DNA from 2 places in the Halothiobacillus diazotrophicus genome. Region 1 is predicted to be linked to the other one. Evidence: predicted binding sites of a transcription regulator. Region 1 holds the regulator's gene; the other holds the start of a gene.
What was found. Region 1 encodes FliA, which starts transcription of late flagellar genes. Its sites were predicted from a motif close to GCTAAAGTTNNNNNNNNNNCNGCCGATA; they were not measured.
Positions count from the first base shown of each region.

Region 1 (11,333 bases):
CTGGTTGGCTCGGATGGTTCGGTACTCGATTCGCCAGCTGCATGTATTGAGCTACAACGAAGTACCGGACAACAAGGATATCAAGGTGGTTGCCAGTGTCGGCAATCAACGCAGCATGGCGTGAGCCGTGTCGCGGTCAGAGACAAAGACAGCATGTGCTTCGGATGACGAGGGCAGGGTATGAAGATCAAGCGAATTATTGCGAGCGATATGCGGGAAGCGATGAGCCAGGTTCGCCAATTATTTGGCGACGAGGCGGTGATTCTCTCCAACCGGGCCTGTCCCGAGGGCGTCGAATTGGTGGCGGCCATCGATTTTGACGAGCAGGCGGTTCGTCTGACGGCCGGTCGCCAGTCGCCGCATCGTGTGGCCGGCCTGTCCGATTCGAAACACCAGGAACCAGGCCGGACGCCGGCTGATGCGCCTGCCTCCGTGCCCAAGACGGCTTTGGATGAGACGGGCGGCGCAGGCCATTCCCCCTTCCAGACCACAGCGGAGATGCTCGCTGCCCGCGAGCAGGCGGCGCGTGAACACCTGACCCATGAACAGAGGGCCGCTGCCAGCATCCCGGCTAACGCGAGCACAATGTCAGGTGTCGCCGAGAATACCGAGAACCGGTCTCACCAGATTTCCGGGCTGGCGCAGGAGGTTCCCGGGCTGGCGCAAGGTCATCGGTCCGCTTTTGCCGAGGCTTTGGCCGAACTGAACGCGGAACCGGTTCAGCAACGTCGTCCGATCAAGCCGGAAGCGAAGCCCCGTGTCGCAGTGCCTCGGGCGTCGACGACACAGTCCTGGATGGATCGTTCGATCGACGGGGATGCGCTGGGGGAGTTGCATCAGGAGATCGGTCAGCTTCGCGAGTTATTCGAACGCCAGCTTTCCGTCATGGAGTGGCATCGGTATAGCGCGGCCCATCCACTCGAGCTGGAAACGCGGGAGCGCCTCCATAGCCTCGGTTTGCCGCAGAAGTTGGCGCGGGCTTTTGCCGAAAGTGCCGTGCGCAGCGAACCGGATCGTCCGCTCACGGCCGCACTACGGGCGATCGGCGAGCAGATCAGCATTCCGAATAGCGATCTTGTGCAGAGCGGCGGCATCTATGCGTTCGTCGGCCCGACCGGCGTCGGCAAGACGACGACGCTGGCCAAGTTGGCCGCCCAGGCGGTACTGGCTCACGGCCGCGATTCGATTGCTCTGATCACCACGGATCGCTTTCGGATCGGGGCCCAGGAGCAATTGCGCAACTATGCCCGTATCCTGAACATTCCGCTGCATGTTGCGCGGGACGAGCAGCACCTGGCAGAACTGCTTCCGGCGGTCGCTGATCGACATCTCGTGCTGATCGATACGGCAGGCATGTCGCCTCGGGATTTCCAGATGATGGACCTGCTCAAGAAGATGCCGGCCATCGATCGCCGACTGAAGCTCCTGCTGGTGCTTTCGGCCCAGGCGCAATATAGCGCCATGCAGGATGCGATCACCCGGTTCAAGGCGGTACCGCTGGCCGGCATGATTTTGACTAAACTCGATGAAACGCTTTCTCTCGGCAGTGCGCTGGCGGCGTTGGTTCAGAGTGGATTGCCCTTATGTTGCACCGGTACCGGACAGCGCGTTCCAGAGGACCTCTGGTATCCCACGGGCGCGGATCTGATTACGCAGGCGATCGAGCTCGGGCAGAACGAGGCCGAGGATGAAGAGCCTGAGTTTGCCCCGGTACGGCAGATGAGGGCGTGATTGCAGGATCGCCAGCCGCGAACTCGGGTGCCACGTCGTGTTAAAGATGGTCAACTTCAGGCAGAATTAGCGTCATGCAGAACAATCCAGTCCGGGTCATCGCGGTAACCAGTGGCAAGGGCGGCGTCGGCAAGACCAATGTTTCGGTCAATCTGTCCGTCGCACTCGCCCGGCGGGGTGCGCGCGTCCTCATGATGGATGCGGATCTTGGCCTTGGCAACGTCGATGTCCTTCTGGGGCTGAAATCGCACAAGAACCTCAGCCACGTGCTGGCGGGCGAGGCCAGTCTCGACGACATCCTGATTGAAGGTCCCGAGGGCGTTGGTGTCCTGCCTGCCGCGAGCGGCATCAAGCATATGGCGGAATTGAGCGCGGCCGAAAACACCGGCCTGATCCACGCCTTCGGCGCCCTCCAGCGCCCGGTGGACGTGATGGTGGTTGACACGGCGGCGGGCATTGCCGATTCTGTGGTTCGTTTCTCGCAGGCCGCCAGCGACGTGATCGTCGTGGTCTGCGATGAGCCAGCTTCCATCACGGATGCCTACGCCATGATCAAGGTTCTTTCGCGCGATCATGGCGTTCAGCGTTTTCAGGTGGTGGCGAATATGGTCCGGGACGCGGGCGAAGGACGAAGATTGTTCGAAAAACTGAATATGGCTGCCGGCCGGTTCCTGGACGTCACCTTGATCCATTTGGGCTCGGTGCCGTTCGACGACTATCTGCGTCGCGCGATCCAGCGCCAGAAAACCGTCGTTCAGACCTTCAGCAGTTCCCGTTCGTCCCGCGCCTTCTTCGAGATTGCCGACCAGATCGGCCGCTGGCCTGCTCCCAAGGGCGTAGCGGGGCATCTGCAGTTCTTCATCGAGCGACTGGTCCAGCAATCCGAACCCGATATGGAAGTGTTGTAAATGAACGTTCGCGCCATGTATACCCACGTTCGCACCGGCGGGGCCGAGTCCGTAGTGGCGGAACATGCGCAACTGGTCAAACGCATCGCATTTCACCTCATGAATCGTCTGCCGGATCATATCCAGGCAGAGGACCTGATCCAGGCAGGCATGATCGGTTTGCTGGAGGCGGCCCGTCTCTACGACGCAAGCCAGGGCGCCTCGTTCGAAACCTATGCCGGAATCCGGATTCGGGGGGCGATGCTCGATGAGGTGCGACGCAATGACTGGGCACCGCGTTCGGTACATCGCCGCCACCGGGAAATCGCTTCGGCCATTCACGAAATCGAATCCAGTACAGGGCGAGAGGCCAAGGACCAGGAGGTCTGCGATCTTCTGGGTATTACCCTCGACGAGTATTTTTCCGCGTTGAACGATTCGATACAGGTACGCCTGACCCCCCTCGATCACATGGGCGACGAGCAGGATGAAACGCTGGATGTACCGGACCATTCGGATCAACCCGACACCCATTTGACCAATGAGCGTTTTCACGAGGCGCTGGCCGAGCACATTGCGGCCTTGCCGGAACGGGAGCGACTCGTCATGTCGCTGTATTACGTTGAAGAAATGAATCAGAAGGAGATCGGTGCGGTGATTGGTGTGTCCGAATCACGGGTTTGCCAAATCCAGAACAAGGCAATTCTTCGTCTGAAAGCCTCATTGAAGGATTGGCGTTGATCGACGGCTTAACCAATATAATTAAACAATTGGCCCAGATGGCCGATAATCAACTTTAAACCGCTGCGGGGCAGCATGCTAATTACCGATTATTAGAGGCAAAAAGATGGATCGGAACATGAAAATCCTTGTGGTCGACGACTTCTCCACCATGCGGCGGATCGTCAAAAATCTCCTCAAGGAGTTGGGCTTCACAAACATTGAGGAAGCCGATGATGGCGCAACGGCATTGCCAATGCTCAAGCAGGGCAATTTCGATTTCCTCGTGACCGATTGGAACATGCCCGGCATGACTGGTATCGACCTGCTGAAGGCGGTGCGTGCCGATCCCGCGTTAGCCCACCTTCCGGTTTTGATGGTGACTGCCGAAGCCAAGCGGGAGCAGATCATCATGGCGGCCCAGGCCGGCGTGAACGGCTACGTCGTCAAGCCGTTCAACGGACCGACGCTCAAGGAAAAGATCGACAAGATCTTCGAGCGGACGAGCGCCTAGCGGCGTATTTGCTCGCTCTTGTCCGTCTGCCTCATTTCGGGCAAAGCGTCTGCCAAACGAAAGCCAGAAATAATTGGCACAGTAACCTCCAGAACAATCAAGAAATCAGGACCGAATTGAATGGACAACGCACAAAGAGCCGCCAATCTAGCCAATGCCCAGGCGCTGGTAGCTGCCCTGGAGGCTGACGACGAATCGGAAATCAGCCGTTGCATTGCCGCGTTGGCCGCGAATCAACGAAGCACCGTGTTCGAGGAAGTCGGACGAATGACCCGCGAAGTCCATGAGGCGCTCATGACCTTTGCGGAAGACGAGCGTCTGAACGATCTCACCAAGGCAGACATGCCCGACGCGCGGGATCGGCTCCGTTACGTGATCACCCTGACGGAGCAGGCAGCAAATCGTACCCTCACAGTGGTCGAGGCGGCGCAGCCGATTGCGGATCGCCTGACGGAGCGTTCGCTGCGGCTTCGCAAACAGCTGGCTCAAGTTGCAGGCGATGAAGCCGATAACACACGACTGGTTACTGTTGTCAGCACCGTGTCTGAGTATCTGGAGTCCATTCTCAAGAATGGCGAGATTCTGAAGACCCAGCTGAATGAAGTGATGATGGCTCAGGAGTTCCAGGATCTGTCCGGTCAGATGCTGATGCGCGTGATCGATCTGTTGGAACAGCTTGAGAAAAAACTGGTGGGATTGCTGCGTGTGACAGGTGTACCGGAGACGCGCGCCAAAGATACAACCACGCAAGAGGATCTTAAACAGGGGGTAGGACCACAGATGCCGGGCGGTGGGTCCGATGTCGCCAAATCGCAAGACGATGTGGACGATCTGCTGGCCAGTTTGGGGTTTTGATCTGCGCGGTTGAAAAAAGAGGATAACAACATGGCATTTGAACCCGATAACGAATTGCTGCAGGATTTTTTGATTGAAGCCGGTGAGCTGCTGGATGCGCTCGATACCCAGCTGATCGGTTTGGAGCAGGCGCCTTCGGACAAGAACCTGCTGAATGCCATTTTCCGTGCCTTTCATACCATCAAGGGCGGGGCGGGCTTTCTCGAGGTGTTGCCACTCGTCGAAGTCTGCCACCGGGCAGAGGACACCTTCAATCTGCTGCGCAATGGCGAATTGACGGTCACGCCAGCATTGATGGATGTCATGTTGCGGGTGCTGGATGCACTCAAAGGCATGTTCGACTCATTGCGTGCCGGCCAGCTTCCGCCGTCCGTCGGGCCCGAGTTTCTCAAGGAAATCGAGTTGCTCGCTACATCCCAATCCGCAGCGCCTGCATCAGCCCCCGCCGCACCGGAAGCTCCGGCACCCGAACCTGCCGCGCCCGTCGCGGAAAACTCGGTCGATGATGAATTCGAAAAGATGCTGAGCGACCTTGATGCGGCCGAGAAGGCGCAGGCGCCTGCTGCATCATCGAGCGATGCCTCATCAGAGACCAGCGATCTCATCACGGATGAGGAGTTCGAGAGCCTGCTGGACCAGTTGCATGGCAAGGGAACGTTCAAGCCACAAATTGCCACGGCGGCCCCAGAGCCCCAGATCCCGGCCGATATTGCCCAAGGCGCCAGCGAAGACATTACCGACGAAGAGTTCGAGCGGGTGCTTGACGCCTTGTATGGCAAGGGCCAGGGCCCGACAGCGGCTCCGCCCAAAGCTCAGTCTGCGCCGCCAGAGGCAACACCGGTAGCGAAACCGGTCAAACCGGCGGCTGAAACAGTAGAGAAGCCCGCCGCAAAACCGGCTGAGACCAATCAGGCCGTGCCGCCAGCCATGGATAAGCCGAAGACCGCAGCCGTGGCTGCAGGCGAGAGTGCCAAGGGCGAGACTACCGTTCGGGTCGACACCGAACGACTGGATTTCATCATGAATCTGGTTGGTGAGCTCGTGCTGGTGCGCAACCGCATGAATACGCTCAAGCTGAGTTTCGAGAACGAGGAGGTCACCCAGGTCATCGCAACCCTGGATATGGTGACTTCCGACCTGCAGGGTGCGGTGATGAAAACGCGCATGCAGCCGGTCAAGAAAGTATTCGGTCGTTTCCCGCGCGTTGTCCGCGACACGGCGCGGATGTTGGGCAAGGAGGTCGAGCTTGTCCTGGAAGGTGAGGAAACCGATCTGGACAAAAATCTGGTGGAAGCATTGGCTGATCCGCTGATCCACCTGGTGCGTAACTCGGTCGATCACGGGATCGAAATGCCTGATGTGCGCATTGCAAGCGGTAAGCCTGCTCAGGGAACGGTGATCCTGTCAGCCGCTCAGGAGGGGGATCACATCCGTCTCTCGATCAGTGATGACGGTGCCGGTATGGATGCGGAGGTACTGCGTCGAAAATCAATCGAGAAGGGGTTGCTGACAGAAGATGCTGCATCTCGTTTGACCGAACAGGAGTGCTTCGAGCTCATTCTCTTGCCGGGCTTCTCGACGAAGGAGCAGATTTCCGATATCTCCGGCCGCGGCGTCGGAATGGATGTGGTGAAAACGGCCATTACTCGGCTATCCGGTCTGATCAGTATCGACTCCGTGCTCGGTGTCGGTACCACCATCAATATCAAGGTGCCATTGACACTGGCCATCTTGCCGACGCTCATGGTCGTCGTCAGTGGCCGCAAGTATGCGATTCCGCTGGGTATCGTCAGCGAGATCTTCGAAATGGCGGACAAGGAGATCAACGTGGTGGACGGACAGGCCACGATCATCGTGCGCGATCGTGCCTTGCCGTTGTATCGCCTGAATCACTGGTTGGCTCTGCCGGGCGAAACAGTCACGTCCCGGGCAACCAGCGACCTGGTCGTCATGGTTCAGGTCGGCGCGCAACTGATTGCGCTTGTCGTGGATTCGGTCATCGGTCAGGAAGAGGTCGTGATCAAGCCGCTGGGCGAGTTGCTGCACAACGTCGGTGGCTTTGCCGGCGCCACGATCACCGGCGATGGCCATATCGCGCTGATTCTCGATTTGCCCGGACTGATGCGTCGCAACATCAGTCAACGTTATAAACCCAAACTAAAGGTCGTTGCCTAGATCATGACGATTGGAGTGTTGATCGTCGATGACTCGGTATTTTTTCGGCGTGCTTTGAGGGATCTGATAGGAAAAGACGATCGTTTTTCAATTATTGGCGAGGCAGTGAATGGGCGTGATGCCATTCTCAAGGCCTGCCAGCTGAAACCCGATCTGATCACGATGGATGTCGAGATGCCGGTCATGGATGGTATTTCGGCGGTACGGGAGATCATGAAGCGCTGCCCGACGGCAATCATGATGCTTTCCTCGCTTACCCGCGCCGGTGCCGAAGCGACGCTTGAAGCGCTTGATGCCGGGGCGATGGACTTCTTTGCGAAGAGTTCGGCGGATATGAAGGAGGCATTCGGTGAAGGCGGGCGGTTCCTGTTGCCAGCGCGTTTGCGCATGTTGGCTGCGCGTGCGAAGTGCCGGGTCCATACGACCCTCCCGGCGACACGGTTTGTTCCGGATGCCAGTCTCGTGCCGGTTTCCGGTGGTGCGGAACGCGGTATCGTCAGTCGGCGGGGGATTGTCGCCATCGGGTCCTCCACCGGGGGACCGGCGGCCCTGCAGGTCGTGCTCCAGGGAATTCCCGCCGACTTCCCGGTGCCGATCATGGTGGCTCAGCACATGCCGGCAGCCTTTACGCAACCGTTTGCGAGCCGATTGAACGAGAATGTGGCGATCACCGTCGTGGAGGCGGGCGATGGGGTCAAGCTTGAACCGGGGACCGCGTACATTATCCCTGGGGGAAAGCACGGGGAGGTTGTCCAACGGGGTCCGGCGTTGTTCTTCGTGCTGCGCGAGCCGCAGCCCAGCGAGCATTTTCGCCCAAGCGTGAACATCATGCTGCAGTCGCTGGTTCGAACGCTGGGTGGCGATATGCTTGGGGTGATTCTGACGGGCATGGGAGATGATGGCATGATCGGTGCTCAGGAAGTTCGCGGTGCGGGCGGTCATATCTGGGCTCAGGATCAAGCCACGAGTGTGATTTACGGAATGCCGGCGGCTGTGGCAAAGGCAGGACTCGTCGAGGCGGTCCTTCCCTTGCAGAATATCGGTCCAGCGATTGCGAGGTGTGTACGATGAACATTTGGGCAGTAGCCAATCAGAAAGGGGGCGTGGGGAAGACCACGACCAGCGTGACCCTGGCGGGGCATCTCGCGCAGCGTGGACAGCGCGTGCTGCTCATCGACATCGATCCCCATGGTTCCATGACCACCTATTTCGGTATGGAACCGGATGCGCCCGGGGCCAGCGTGTATTCCCTGTTCAAGGCGGCCTCCGAGGGGCGGGTTCTGAACCCGATGCGGATCATTCATCCGACGGCGTTTGAATCCATCAGCCTGATGCCCGCCTCAACGGCGCTGGCGACGCTCGATCGGCAGTTGGGCAAGCAGGACGGTATGGGGCTTGTATTGAAGCGAGCCCTGTCAACCCTGACCGACCAGTTCGATGCCGTCATTATCGACTGCCCGCCGATTCTGGGCGTCACCATGGTCAATGCGCTCGCCGCGGCGCACTTTCTGTTGATTCCGGTTCAGACAGAATTCCTCGCCCTCAAGGGGCTGGAGCGGATGTTGCGCACCCTGACCATGGTGCAGCGCTCGCGGAAGTTCCGCCTCGAGTATCTGATTGTGCCGACCATGTACGATCAGCGGACGCGTGCCTCCCGCGATACCCTGCAAACGCTGAGAGATCAGTATTTCGGCACGGTATGGACCGATGTCATCCCAATCGACACTTTGTTTCGCGAAGCGAGTCGCCTTGGTAAGCCGCTGTCGTTCCTTCAGCCGGAAAGCCGGGGCAGTCACGCCTATGCCGCGTTGCTGGACTGGCTGCTTCCGCATCAGCGCCAGAGCGAAAACATGTCCAAGCCTGCTGCGGGCGGTCAGGAACTGGATGACCATGCTGATAGCCAGGTGCTCGGCAGTACCCGCTCCCGAGTCGTTGAGGAGATTCTGCGATGAAATCCTTTCACCATGCTTCCGGAGAGGAGTCCCTGCACTTTCTGGTAGAGCAGGACGCGGCCATTGACGACTACCTGGCCGGATTGCTGAATGATCTCGGCGATACCGCAATGACGGCCACACCCTCCGCGGTGGATCCATTCCTTCGAAAAACCAATCCGGTCGGCCTTGCTATCGTGACCCGTTCGTCGGTTGATGATGTCGAGCGAACCGGTGCCGCCATCCTGTCCGAGCACCAAGAGCCAAGGTCTACTGATCGATTCGACGCTCCGGTAGATACGTTGAATCTGGATCTGCCCGAAGACGCCGACGAAGAGGCGACGGATCTGCCGATGCTGAATGCCGAGCCCCAATCCTCGGTGGAAGCGCTTCAGTCGGATGCCCCGCACGCCGAAGCGCCGGTGGTTGCGGATAGTGAGCCTGTGACGACGATGCCGATCGCGTTTGCTGAGGATGAGTCCGTCTTATCGATTCAGGAACCCGTCTCGGTCGCGCCTGGATCCAGCGAGCCGGTCGGTCCGGAAATCGTTCCGGCGACGAAACCCTGGCGGATTTTTGCGATTGGCGGCGTCAAAGTCGGTCTCCCGATCAGTGAGATTTACGATGTATTGACGTCGCCGTCGATCGAACCGCTGAAAGGGGCACCTGCGCACGTGGCCGGCACCGTGTTGCATCAGGGGCGTCGGCGCATGGTGCTGTCATTGGCCAGTTGGTTCCCCGGCGCGGTTGTCGCGACGCCGCATGTCATTCTGCTGGGAGCCGATGGTCTGTGGGGCGTCGAGGTCGGTCACGAATTGATGGATCTGCCGTGGGACGAGTCGATGACGCAATGGCGTTCCGATGACGAGCGGGCAGGGGCTCGGCCCTGGCTTGCCGGCGTCAACCGGTCGGCCGGCGTGGCGTTCCTCACAGTACCCGCATTGCGGGCCGCCTTGAAGTCCAGCCGGTAGCAATTTCGCAGGTCGAATAACACAGGAAGCATTCTGATGAGCCAAACCGAATACAACATTAGAAATCCAGAAGCGCTCGATGACATGGGCATGGAGCAGACGCCGGTCGTTCTGACCCGTTGGGTAACGTTTACGGTAGCGGACGAGGTGTACGCCCTGAATGTGCTCGATGTTCAGGAAGTGCTCCGGGCTGCCGAGATCACGCCGATTCCCGGCGCCCATCCGGCGATTCGGGGCATCATCAATCTGCGCGGCAATGTGGTGACCATCCTGGATGCCCGAGTGTTCTTCTCGCTACCTGAAAAACCCTTCGACGACGACAGTCGGATCATGGTCGTCGAGTTGCGCACCGGAGAAGTGGCCGGGATCGTCGTCGATAGCGTGGCTGAAGTCATCACGCTGGACGAGGACGATGTGAACGATGCCAAACGCACGAGTAACGACGAGGGATCCGAGCATATTCTCGGCGTCGTCCCGCAGAGTAGCGACAAAGGTAATGACAAGCTGATTATTCTTGTCGATCTGAAGGGATTGTCCGATCTTTCCACGAAATGAACGCTTCCTGGTTAATCGGCTTTTCCGGAGCCGCCATGATCGTCGCGCTGCTATCCTTGCTATTCGCGGCGCGTGTCTCGGCTAAATTCAAGTCGAGTCAGGCCAATGTGCGTTGGCTCCAGGGTCAACTGGAGCGTATCGAAAACGAACAGGGCTCCATCGAGTCCGCATTGGCTGGGCTGGGGCGGCATATGGACGGCTTTGATCAGAAGCTCGTCCAGCTTTCGAAGCGGATCGAGCATACGGAAACCCGCTTTGCGAGTTTGGTCGCCCAGGACGATGGCGATCGAAGCTTCGCCCATGCGCTTCGTCTGAGTGCCCAGGGCCGTGTGACGATGCAGGAATTGGTCGATGATTTCGGGTTGTCCGAAAGCGAAGCTCAGTTGCTCCTGAGGATCAACAACCCCAGTTGAGCCTTTCGCAGTTGAGTGCCCAAATCGCCGAAGTCTCAGCGATTGACCAACGTATGGCGAAGCAGGGCGCGCACTTCGTCGGTCTTCGGCTGTACGCCGTGCCACTGGTAAAAGCTTTCTGCGGCCTGTTCCACCAGCATCCCCAAGCCATCCAATGCCCGCGCGCCGAGCGATTCGGCCCACGTCATGAACACGGTGGGTTCCGACCCGTAGGCCATGTCATAGGCAATCGTGTGAGGACTGAACACCGTATCCGGCACTGCTGGGCGTTGACCGCCGAGACTGGCTGACGTGGCGTTGATGATCAGATCAAACGACAGTTCGTCTTCTGGGAACTGGTCCAGGGCGCAGGCACGCAACATGACAGATGTTTGTACTTGCTCGTGTTCGGCATAATCCCGAATCAGTTGTACTGCCGTCTCGCCCCGGCGATTGGCAACCCGTATTTCGGCCGGTTCTGCGGCACATAGGGGGCCCAACACCCCGCGTGCGGCACCTCCGGCACCGATCAGCAGGACCCGCCGACCTTTGACTGGGATGTCGTGGTAGGACAGGTCCCGCATCAGTCCCACGCCATCGGT
Region 1 covers NZ_CP016027.1:845,259-856,591, reverse strand. Annotated here, with positions in the region: gene flhA (flagellar biosynthesis protein FlhA) at 1-124, shown strand, start outside; gene flhF (flagellar biosynthesis protein FlhF) at 181-1,731, shown strand; gene A9404_RS03810 (MinD/ParA family protein) at 1,806-2,639, shown strand; gene A9404_RS03805 (RNA polymerase sigma factor FliA) at 2,640-3,359, shown strand; gene cheY (chemotaxis response regulator CheY) at 3,466-3,852, shown strand; gene A9404_RS03795 (protein phosphatase CheZ) at 3,973-4,707, shown strand; gene A9404_RS03790 (chemotaxis protein CheA) at 4,738-6,882, shown strand; gene A9404_RS03785 (protein-glutamate methylesterase/protein-glutamine glutaminase) at 6,886-7,953, shown strand; gene A9404_RS03780 (ParA family protein) at 7,950-8,834, shown strand; gene A9404_RS03775 (chemotaxis protein CheW) at 8,831-9,784, shown strand; gene A9404_RS03770 (chemotaxis protein CheW) at 9,821-10,339, shown strand; gene A9404_RS03765 (DUF2802 domain-containing protein) at 10,375-10,752, shown strand; gene aroE (shikimate dehydrogenase) at 10,788-11,333, opposite strand, start outside.

Region 2 (11,333 bases), 860 kb from region 1:
GGATGGGTCCGCGACGGGACGAGGTAATCCCGCGCGCCTTCGGGCGTGGCACGCGTGAGTACCGGCGTTTCCACGTCGATGAACCCGGCATTGTCGAGGTACTCGCGCATGGCGCGGGTCACCTGGTGACGCAGACGCAACTTGGCCAACATTTCAGGGCGGCGCAGATCAAGATAGCGATGACGCAGGCGATGCTCCTCGGCAACGCGCTCGTCGTCGAGCTGGAACGGCAGCGGCTCGGAACGGTTCAGGATGCTGAGCCCGAGGCCCAGGACCTCGATCTGGCCACTGACGATATTCGGGTTCTCCGTCCCGGCCGGGCGCCGGCGGACCTTGCCGACCACGCGGATGACGAATTCGCTGCGCAGACTTTCGGCCATGCCGAACACGGTCAGGTCATCTGGATCGAACACGACCTGGACCATGCCGTCCCGGTCGCGCAGATCCACGAAAATGACGCCGCCATGATCGCGGCGGCGATTGACCCAGCCCACCAGCGTGATTTCTTGATCCAGCGCAGCCAGATCGACCTGACCACAGGTATGGCTTCGGGCGTTCAGAGAAAGGTTTTGCGGCGTGTTCATCGACAAAGTCCGTGCATTGATTCGGTAAAGGGCGGCATATTAGCCGGATATGGGGGGTTTTTCGAGCGCATCGGGCGGCAACGGTTCAGGTGCTGGCCGGGAATTGCCGCGCGGCACCACCACCCCAAGGGAGATCACCATGCGGAATCCCTCCTCAACGGTCATGTCCAGCTCGATCACCTCCTGTTCGGGTACCATGATGACAAACCCGGAGGTCGGATTGGGTGCCGTCGGCACGAACACCGTAATCAGATGCTGGGCCGTTTTTTCCTGCACCTCGCCGACGGGCTCACCGGCAAGAAAGGCGAGGGACCAGCAATCCCGGCGCGGATACTCGACCAGGACGACCTTGCGGAACGAGCGGGAATCCTGAGAAACGAAGGTCTCGATCACCTGCTTGACGGCTGAGTAGACGCTGCGGACCAAGGGGATGCGGTTCAGTATCGACTCGCCGATCGCCACCAGCTTGCGCCCCAGAAAATTCGCGACCAGTGCCCCGGTCAGCAACACCACCAACACGGCGAGCACCGCACCCATGCCGGGCACATTGAAGCCGAACAGGTGCTCGGGCCGATAGTCCGGCGGCAAGAGCAGAATGGTCTGATCCATGAAGCCGATCACGGCATTGATCACCCAGAAGGTGATGGCGAGAGGGGCCCAGACCAGAATTCCGGCCATCAGCCATTTGCGCAGGGTGGATACCTTGCTCGTCGATTCGCTCATAATTTCGTGGCTCTGTTGAGGGTCGCTCGATCGCATCCGGTCAAGGCGGGGTGGTCAACCCGGACGCCAGGGGCCGCGCGATCCGCATGGACGCATAGTGTGCCACATCTCCCAATAAACCATCGGGACTATCGGGCACCGATCTGCCCCGCCGCTCGTTTCCGCAGGTCACGTAACAAGGCCCGGCAAACCCGGGCCTTGTGGGGTAACCGTACGCCACATCCGTGGCGTCATCCCGATCAGATCTTGAACTGGCGGACCAGCTCGGCCAGCGTGGACGCCTGACGAGAGACGTCCGAACCGGCTTCGGCGGTCTGGGCAGCCGCTTTGGCCGTTTCGCCCGCAGTCACGTTGATGGACTCGATGTTCTGCTTCATGCCGCTGGAGACGGCCGTCTGCTCCTCCGCCGCCGCCGCAATCCGGGCATTCATATCGCTCAATTGATCGAACGACTGGGCAATGATGGTCAACATTTCGTTGGCCTCGGTGATGGCGTCGAGGCTTTCGTGACTAACCCCACGGCCTTCACCCATGGCCTCGACCGCATCATGGGCCCCATGCTGCAACTGGCTGATGATGCCCGAAATCTCCCGGGTGGATTCCTGGGTGCGCGTGGCAAGCGAGCGGACCTCTTCCGCCACCACCGCAAATCCGCGCCCCTGCTCGCCGGCCCGCGCCGCCTCGATGGCGGCATTCAACGCCAGGAGGTTGGTCTGATCCGCAATTCCACGAATCACATCCAGCACCTTGCCGATGGTCTGGCTCTGCACCGACAGCTGGTGAATCTTTTCTTCAGCGCGCAGGAGCGCTGCGTCCAATTGCTCGGCACTACGGGTACTCGTCGCCACCTTGCCCATCCCTTCGTGCAGCTTGTCATTGGCCTCGCGCACCGAACCACTCGCCATTTCCGCGCTCTGAGCAACCTCCTGAGCCGCTTCGAGGGTCTGACTCATCCCCGTGACCAGCGAATCCGTATCCTGCGCCTGCCGGCGGGCACCCTGCTGCCCCCGCTCCGAGGAGGCGGTCAGACGATTGGCCGAATCGGCCAGGGATCGCGTGGTTTCCACGACCTGGGTCACCAGGTTGTGGGCGGTTTCGGCAAAGGTGTTGAATGCCTGGCTCACCTCGGCAATTTCATCCCGTCCCGTCACGGGGAGTCGTTTGGTGAGATCGCCTTCCCCCTCCGCGATGTCCCGCATCCGCTCGGCCACACGACGCAGCGGCGAGGAAACGCCGAGGATCGACAGCATGGCCAGAATCCCGACAACCACGATACCCAGGAGCACCAGTCCCACCTGTCCGAGCATGGTCTGCGAAATGGTGGCATTGAGGGTCTGCGATTGCGCGTGGATCTGACTCCGTTCGGCCAGCACGATCTCCTCGACGGTTTTTTCCACCTGGTTGAACATCGGATCGAGCTTGGTACGGACGAGATAGGCATCCATCCGCCATTTATCCGACTTGTGAATCGCGAAGGCCTTTTGCGCCTGATCGATGAAATCGGGCAACAGTTTCAACAACTGGTCGACGGCATCTTGCTGCTCGAAGGTCAACAAGCCGGCATACTGTTTGTTGATCTCCTGTATCCGCTTGAGCACCTCGGCGGAATACAGGTCGAAATTATGCTCCAAGGCCGGACTCCGGAAGGCCATGAACCCACGCAGACCGGCCATGACATCGCCCCACTCCCCCCGCGCACGGGCGATCTCCAGAACCAGCGGGCGCCGGCTGGCCGTAGGACTGGGCTCGGCATCCGCTTCCGCACTAAGCAACGTCCCCATCAACCCGGATATCTGGATGGCCTTGGGATTCACATACTGGTTGGCGTATTCCATAGCGGGCAAGTTGAGCTTGTCGTCGGACGACACCTTCATCACCTCATTCGCATCCGCAACGAAGTGCTTGAGCTGCTCGTCCAGTTCGGCATATCCCATGCCGGAGTGCTTCTTGAGCTCGGCTTGTGCCGAGTCCACCCCAGCGATGGCGTCGTCAAACGCCTTGCGATCCCGCTCGCTCTTGCTTTGCAGATACAACCCCACCGAGGCCATCGCCCGCTCGATCTGGACGCGGATGGCGTCTGCGGCAAAAGCCGCTGGCTGGCGCTGGTAAATCACCTCATCCGCCACCTGCTGCACGCGGCCCATATTGAAGTAAGTCAGCACAGCCATCGAAAACATCAGCAATAGGATCAAGCCATAACCGAACATGTTCTTTTTGGCGATCGAAAAACCAGCTATCCAACTACTCATCCGACTGATTCCTTATTCTTGTTTTGGCATTTCGTCGTGATCCTGCGCTCACGTTACCCCGGCAGTCCTCACGATCTGTTAGCGGGGCTATCGGCCTGCCGCATCAAAACTTTAACACTCCACGCCCCTGCGCGGCGCGCCGATCAGCATTTTCGTCTTTCACATGCGTCAAACCACACATTCGCTGATCTCCTCGAACGATTTCGAACCTGAAAAACCCTCAATCCCGGGCATCCAACCGATCAATCATGGGGCGCAGGCGATGCAACAGCCAGAGTCCCGGCAACGCGCTGAGGAACGTAATGATGAAGAAGATCGGCCAACCCAGCGAGGCTGCGGTCAGACCGGCCAAGGGGCCGATATAGACGCGCCCCAGATTGGCCAGTGCGGACAGCAGCGCAAACTGGGTGGCGGAATAGCGGGCATCGCAAGCTGCCATCAGCAGGGCAACGAACGCGGCGGTACCCAGACCGCCAGTGAAATGCTCGAGCGCGATGACGGGCACCATCAACCCCAGGCTCGGTGCCAGCGCCAGCAGCGCATAGCCCAGATTGGTCACGGCCTGAAGGATGCCGAACAACATCAACGACCGATACAGCCCCAGCTTGACCATCCACGCCCCACCGAGGAGTCCGCCGATGATCGTGATCGACAGTCCCAGGCCGTTGTTGATCACGCCGATCTGCGACAGCGAAAAGCCCGCCCCACGGATGAGGAACGTGGTCGAAAGCGCACTGGCGAACGCATCGCCGAATTTGTAAAGAACGATGAGTGCGAAGAGCGCCCACACGTCCTTGCGCTGGAAGAACTCACGCAGGGGCCCCACCACCGCCTCCTCCAGACTCTTCGGCGCCAGACTCGCCGTATCCCGCTCAGGAGCCAGCAGGGTCGCAAGGATTCCGACGCCCATCAGCAGCGCCATCAGGAAATAGGTCACCGGCCAGCCGAAATACTGGGCGACAACCAGGGCCACACTGTTCGCGACGATCATGCCGATCCGGTAGGCCAGCACGAAAATTGCGGCGCCCAGCCCCCGCTCTTCGGCCGTGAGCGTATCGGTTCGCCAAGCATCGATGGCAATGTCCTGGGTCGCGGACAGAGTCGCCAGCAGCAGCGCCAGCAAGGCAAGCCCCCAGAGCTGCGATTCGGGATCCGTCAAGGCCATCAGCAACAGCACGCCGGCAATCGCGAGCTGCATCAGCAGCATCCAGCTGCGCCGGCGTCCCAGCCAGCGCGCACTGAACCGGTCGATCAGGGGCGCCCAGAGAAACTTCAGTGTGTAGGGGAGCCCCACGAGCGCAAACAATCCGATGGTTTCGGTTTTGATCTGACTGACGGCCAGCCAGGCCTGCAAGGTACCCGAACTGAGCAGCAGCGGCAGCCCGGAGGAAAAGCCGAGAAAAAGGACCGCCAGTTCGCGGCGCGAAGTGAGGATATCGCGCAGGGAGGATAACCAAGATGTCTTCATGAACACGCATCCTCGCATAAATCGAGGCGGTGCCGATGGTCAATACGCAATCCGGGGGATATTTCCGCTAAAATGCGGCACTTCAGCGATCACGAGTCATCTTAGAAACCCGAACGCCATGCAGTGCACCGTTTACAAAAGCAGCAAGAAAGCCGATTTGTATCTGTTCGTCCCCACGGATATTCAGCCGGACACGCTGGATCCCGCCATCCTTGCGCCCTTTGGCGCCCTGCAGGCCGTCATGACCCTCGATCTCTCCGCCGATCGCCGCCTCGCCCGCAGCGATACGGCAACCATCCGCAAACATATCCAGGCATTCGGATTTCACGTTCAGATGCCCCCCGGCAACGAGAACTGGGCCCACTGGGACAACCTGAAGGCCGGTATCCGCGGACAGGACCCGAACCCGGACGCCTAACCGACACCCCCAGGAACAGGAAACATGCCTCTTCTGCGCCACCTGCCCCGTCTCTTCCTCGCACTCGCCATCATGACGCTGGCAGCCTGCGGCTTTCACAATGGCCCCGACAAGGATGCCGTCCGACAGATTCTGCAGGATCAGATCGATCCATCCGGACAGGTCGTGGTTGTCCAGAGCATCGACGCATTGAACGCGGCAGAACAGACACCCAACTGGATCGTCGACGTCAAGGCCACCCTGCTGTTCAAGAAGAACGTGCAGCAACTCGCCCAGTCCCTGGAGCACGCCGCCTCAGGTTCGGACATGCTCGGTACCGTGGGCCAGATCGGTCTGGCCTTGCGGTTCGGCAATTTCAAGGCAGGCGAGACGCAACCCTATCAGACCCGCCTGGTACTGCTCCATGGCTCGGCTGGCTGGATGCCCGCGCCCGCCCGATAAACGGTGACCACAGGCCGTGCACCGGGTGGCGGGCTTCCTGATATAGTTCCGTCTTGCGCGCCTTGTTGCACGGTGTCCCGGCGCGCCGATTTGATTTCTTCCGTTAAGGTTGCTGAATATGTCCGAAGACCGCCCATTGGCCAATACCGCCACACTGAACGTCGACCTGGGTGACCGAAGTTACCCGATCTACATCGGCGCGGACCTGCTTCAGCAACCTGATCTGCTGGCCCGCCACATTCCGGGCGAACAGGCCGTCGTCATCTCCAATACCACGGTCGCCCCGCTCTATGCCGAAACGCTGCGCAGCGGACTGGCCCAGTTCAAGCACGTCGAACTCGTCGTGCTGCCGGATGGGGAGCAATACAAGTCGCTGGATACGCTGGGCACGATCTTCGACGCACTCGTCGACAAGCAGTGCGACCGCCAGACCACGCTGATCGCCCTGGGCGGCGGCGTCATCGGAGACATCACCGGTTTCGCGGCCGCCAGCTACCAGCGGGGCGTGCCCTTCATCCAGATTCCGACCACCCTGCTCTCCCAGGTCGACAGCTCGGTCGGCGGCAAGACCGGCGTCAATCATCCCCGCGCCAAGAACATGATCGGCGCGTTCTACCAGCCCCGTTGCGTGATCGCCGATATCCGCACCCTCGACACCCTGCCGGAGCGCGAGCTCTCGGCGGGTCTGGCCGAAATCATCAAATACGGCCTGTTGTGGGATACCGATTTCCTCGACTGGATCGAGGCCAATCTGTCCAAACTGCGCGCGCGGGACGAAACGGCGCTGCGCCACGCCATCACCCGTTCCTGCGCCATCAAGGCGGACATCGTCAATCAGGACGAACGGGAAGGCGGTCTTCGCGCCCTGCTGAACCTCGGTCACACCTTCGGTCACGCCATCGAAGCCGGCATGGGCTATGGCAAGTGGCTGCACGGCGAAGCCGTCGGCGCCGGCATGTGCATGGCGGCCAATCTTTCCCATCGACTGGAGTGGATTTCCGCCAGCGATCTTCATCGCGTGGAGACCATCGTTGCCGCTGCCGGCCTGCCGATTCGCAGCCCGGTCGAACTGCCGATCGAAACGCTCCGTAACCTGATGAACAGCGACAAGAAGGTACAGAGCGGCCGCTTGCGGCTGGTTCTGATGCATGGACTGGGTGCCGCACTGATCACCGACAAAGTCCCGGAAAACCTCATCATGGAGACCCTGCGCGCGACCCACGCGGGCACGGCCTCCGAATTGCCCGAGCCTCTCCAATTCACCGATAGCGAATAGGCCCATGAACACCGCTCAAGAACATGCCGTCGAACAAGCCAACCTCATTGCCCAGCTGGTGAAATATGCCGACCGGCTGATCGTGGTCGAAAGCGCCTCGCCCCCGGAGCGGCATGATTTCGTGGAACTGGTTGCCGAACGCCTGCCGGACAGCGTCGAAATCCTGGCCATGGCCGCCGAAGCCGGCAATTTCCCCCGCGAGATCATTCCACTCGTCACCGAAGCCCTGCAACTGTCGCCCGGCATCGAATCCCCCCGGCAACTGGCCTCCGCCGTTCACGAGGCGCTGACCGCGCAGGGCCGCATGCTGGTGATCATCGAAAACGTCAATGCCTGGCTCGACACCGAATCCTGGCCGGAGCTGTTGATCCTGCTTCGCGCGGCCCACGAGCTGGCGCCGAATCATCTGCTGTTCCTGCTGACAGGCGAAATCGATCTGACCGAACACCTGCGTGCCGAACCGGAACTCGCCGATATGCAGAGTGACATGCATCAATGCCTGTTGCTCGACGCGGCGTTCGCCGACGCGGCGCCGGAAGCAACGCCCGAACCGGCGCGCCCGGCGACGAAAGCGACTCCGCACAAGGAAAGCCCCAAGGAAGAAGCGTTGATCGCCCACCTCAAGGGCGAAGGCGAGGTGCCGCACTTCACGAACAAGCCGGCCCGGCGCGGCTTCAATCCGACACTGCTCATCATTGCCGCCTTCAGCGTTGCCGTGGTGAGCTTCGGCGGCTTCGCTCTGTTGACCCGGACTGCCAGCACCGATCACGCCGACAAGAGCATCCCGCTGCAACCCGCCCCATCGGCAGAAACCGCCACACCAGCGGCCCATTCCGGCCAGGAACCGTCCGCGCAGATAGCAGCAGCGACGCCGTTGGCACAGCCTGGGAACCCGTTACCCAATGACGGCGAAGCCGGGAAAACCGCGGGCGCGGATGCGGCCCCAACGTCCCCGGGCGGCAATGCGCCGCATCTCGTGCCCGTGCCGGCTCCACAGCCGCCGGCCACGAGCGCTGGGGAGACAGTCACACCGCATTTGCCCGCCATCGACACCACCCAGAAGGCGGAGACACCAGCTGAAGCATCGGGACAGCCGAAACCCGCCCCCGAAAAACCCACACCCGAAAAATCCGCGGCGGACAAACATGCCGTCGAAAAGGCGACCGTCGCGAAACCCACCCGCGAGACGCACAAGCACACCCCGACACGGCCATCGACAAAGCCGGAAAAGGTCGCTGCTGCAGACAATGCCTGGTACCACGCCCAACCGAAGAGCCGAGCCGCCCTGCAGCTTGGCGCCTTTACGGACACCCAGGCCGCCCTCGGCTTCATCCGGAAGCATGAAGCCAGCACCCACCTCACGGGCTGGCACATCTTCACCCAGAAGCCCAAGAACCAAGTTCTGTACACCGTGACCGTCGGCGATTTCGCTACCTTGAACGAAGCGCGCGCGGCTATAGCCAAGCTGCCCGAACCGCTCCGACGGGTCAAACCCTACCCACGGACCTTCAACGCGATCGATCAGGTGCTGACCAAATAACCACCGCAACTACCTTCGGAGCGGCGCGTCGAGCGGCCAGATACGGTGCAACTGGGGCAATACCCAACAAAAAGGGCGACACCAAAGGTGCCGCCCTTTTATTGTCCGCGCATCCACCGCGCCCTAATCAGATCGACAGATAGGTCCAGCCTTGACGAATGCGATGCGCCACCTGCTCCACGGCCGAATCCGTCACGGTTACCCGGGGGAGTAGATTCGGCTTCTTGCCGCTTTCCCGCAGCTTTTCGAGACTGGTGCCGCACACCATGAAGTGTACATTCGGATATTTCGTCATCAGCGCTTCGATCTGCTGCGCGTAGGGTGTCGTCCCGGAACGGAGGAAATTCAGCCCGTCCGAGTTGGTAAGCACTTCCAACTGAAAGCCGGGATCATGCGCCGAATTTTTCAGCACCTGTTCGGCCACCTTGAGGGTTTCGCGAAATTTCTCCGGCGAATCCGACCCCAGACGAAGCAGCACGTTGCGATGCTGAGCGGTCGCCATTAGTGAAGAAGCCGTAACGGCACTGGCGGCCTGCTGCTGCATCGAAACGATTCCAGGATGACCGCCGCCATCCGTTTGCGCCATGGACCCCGCGAACCAGCCGGCCAAGGCGCCAACGGAGAGCAGGGCGACTGCCGCCACTGCCGTGGGAAACAAGGCGAGCGCCCGAACGCGAGCGAGGCGTTTCGGCGGCTGTGGAACGGATTGATAGGCTTCGCGCACCCAGTCCTGAACCTGATCGATATCACAGATCATCTGGGTCAGCTTGGGATTGTGCTTTACGGCCGAGCGAACCCGCTGCCGATCCTCGATCGTCAACTCGTCGTCGACGAACGCATGAATTTCCTCATCAGAGATTCGGTCCGTATTCAGACAGTGGCGTGAGTAGCTCATATCACTCTCCTCAAATGACGCCCGGGCGAGGCGGTTTCCCGCACCTCCGGTTGTGGGCGTTCGATCAGCAACTCGCGAAGCGCCTGTCGACCACGGGACAAGCGGCTCATCACCGTCCCCACGGGAAGATCCAGAATGGTCGCCGTTTCCTTGTAGGAAAACTCCTCGAGATCCACCAGCGTCACCACGATACGCTGCATTTCCGGCAGGCTCATGATGGCACGTCGCACGCACTCGATCATTTCATCCCGGCAATGAAGACAGTCAGGGGACTGATTATCCTCCATGCACAGGGAATCCATGACGTCGTCGATATTTTCTTCCTTCGGGCGGCTGCGCACGTGATCCAGCCAGAGATTCGCCAGAATCCGGATGGCCCAGCGATCCAGCAGTTCGTCATCGCGCAATTGAGCCTGCTTCTGCAGCGCCCGGATCATCGCCTCCTGAACGAGATCGTCGGCAAGGAAGGCATCCTTGCTCCAGGAAAAGGCCAACCGGTACATCCGGGGCCGTAATTCGTCCAGGCGCCCGGCGAATGAAAGCCGCCGAAACAGAAACGTTGATATGCCCACTGACTCCCACCCCGTGTCATCTGTATTTAGGTTCATACCTATTGTGACGTAACGACTTACGTTTTCATTCCCCCGGGGCGTCATAAAAATTTAATACACCCATCAATATTAACGTTGGAATAAAGGCTTCCGGGATCTCGTCGTGTTTTGTGAACCCAGCGTAAATGGGGGATTAATAAAATGTCACTCACCACCAGGAGTTAACAATGATCCAATTGTCTCGGATAACGCCAATCGCTCTGCTATTGGCCGCATCCCTCGCCACGACAGGATTGGCCCAGGCCAATGAAAAAGCGGAACCGGTCGCCAAAGTCATGCAGGACAAGCCATTCGCGCAGACGCGCGTGGCCCTGCAGATCAGTGACGGCAGCCCCGACAAGCAGACGCTGATCCTCAACGTCGCCAACAACCTGCTGAAATTCTACGGACCGGACAAGGTGGACATCGAGGTCGTCGCGTTCGGCCCCGGACTGCGCCTCCTGTTCAAAGGCAACGCCAACAGTCAGCGCATCGCCGATCTGGCCGCGCAAGGCGTGCGCTTCAGCGCCTGTGAGAACACCATCAAGGCCATGACCAAGAAACTGGATCATGTCCCCGAACTGAACCCCAACGCGCGCATCGTCCCCGCAGGCATCGTACGCATGGTCGAGCTGAACAAGGCCGGCTATTTCGTGGCCCGCCCGTAAGGCATCACCGACTGACACGATAATAAACAGAAGGAACCATCATCCATGCAATTGCACAACACCTCGAAGAAATTCCAACGCTATCTGGCGCTCACCGCGCTCTGTGCCGGCATGGCCGCTGCCATGCCCAGCGCCCACGCCGCCAACTGGCTGATGCTGCAAGGCACCGAACCCGCAGACAATGCACCGCGCGCCAAGGTCTGGGGTTTTATCCAACCGATGTACTCCAAGGACTTCAGTGACGCCTTCGCCGGCAAGTACGTTCCACCGAAACTGATCGGCCCGAGCCTGGACTCCCAGTCTTCGTTCAACATCCTGCGTGCCCGGATTGGGGTCCGCGGCACCGGCTTCCCGCTGGACAGCCACATCAACTACTTCCTGCTGACCGAGTTCGGCAACAACGCCATCACCAACGGCGGCAAATACGGCAGCTACAAGCCTTACCTCACCGACGCCAGCATCACCCTGAACTACATCAAGG
Region 2 covers NZ_CP016027.1:1,703,728-1,715,060, forward strand. Annotated here, with positions in the region: gene aspS (aspartate--tRNA ligase) at 1-584, opposite strand, end outside; gene A9404_RS07525 (DUF502 domain-containing protein) at 624-1,307, opposite strand; gene A9404_RS07530 (methyl-accepting chemotaxis protein) at 1,547-3,556, opposite strand; gene A9404_RS07535 (AmpG family muropeptide MFS transporter) at 3,777-5,024, opposite strand; gene A9404_RS07540 (YcgL domain-containing protein) at 5,143-5,442, shown strand; gene A9404_RS07545 (hypothetical protein) at 5,467-5,883, shown strand; gene aroB (3-dehydroquinate synthase) at 6,002-7,159, shown strand; gene A9404_RS07555 (SPOR domain-containing protein) at 7,164-8,699, shown strand; gene A9404_RS07560 (DsrE family protein) at 8,827-9,594, opposite strand; gene A9404_RS07565 (RNA polymerase sigma factor) at 9,591-10,250, opposite strand; gene A9404_RS07570 (DsrE family protein) at 10,373-10,852, shown strand; gene A9404_RS07575 (porin) at 10,898-11,333, shown strand, end outside.
Region 2: A9404_RS07530 (methyl-accepting chemotaxis protein) is a predicted target of FliA. The motif match lies at 3,645-3,672, and genes of this name have one in related genera.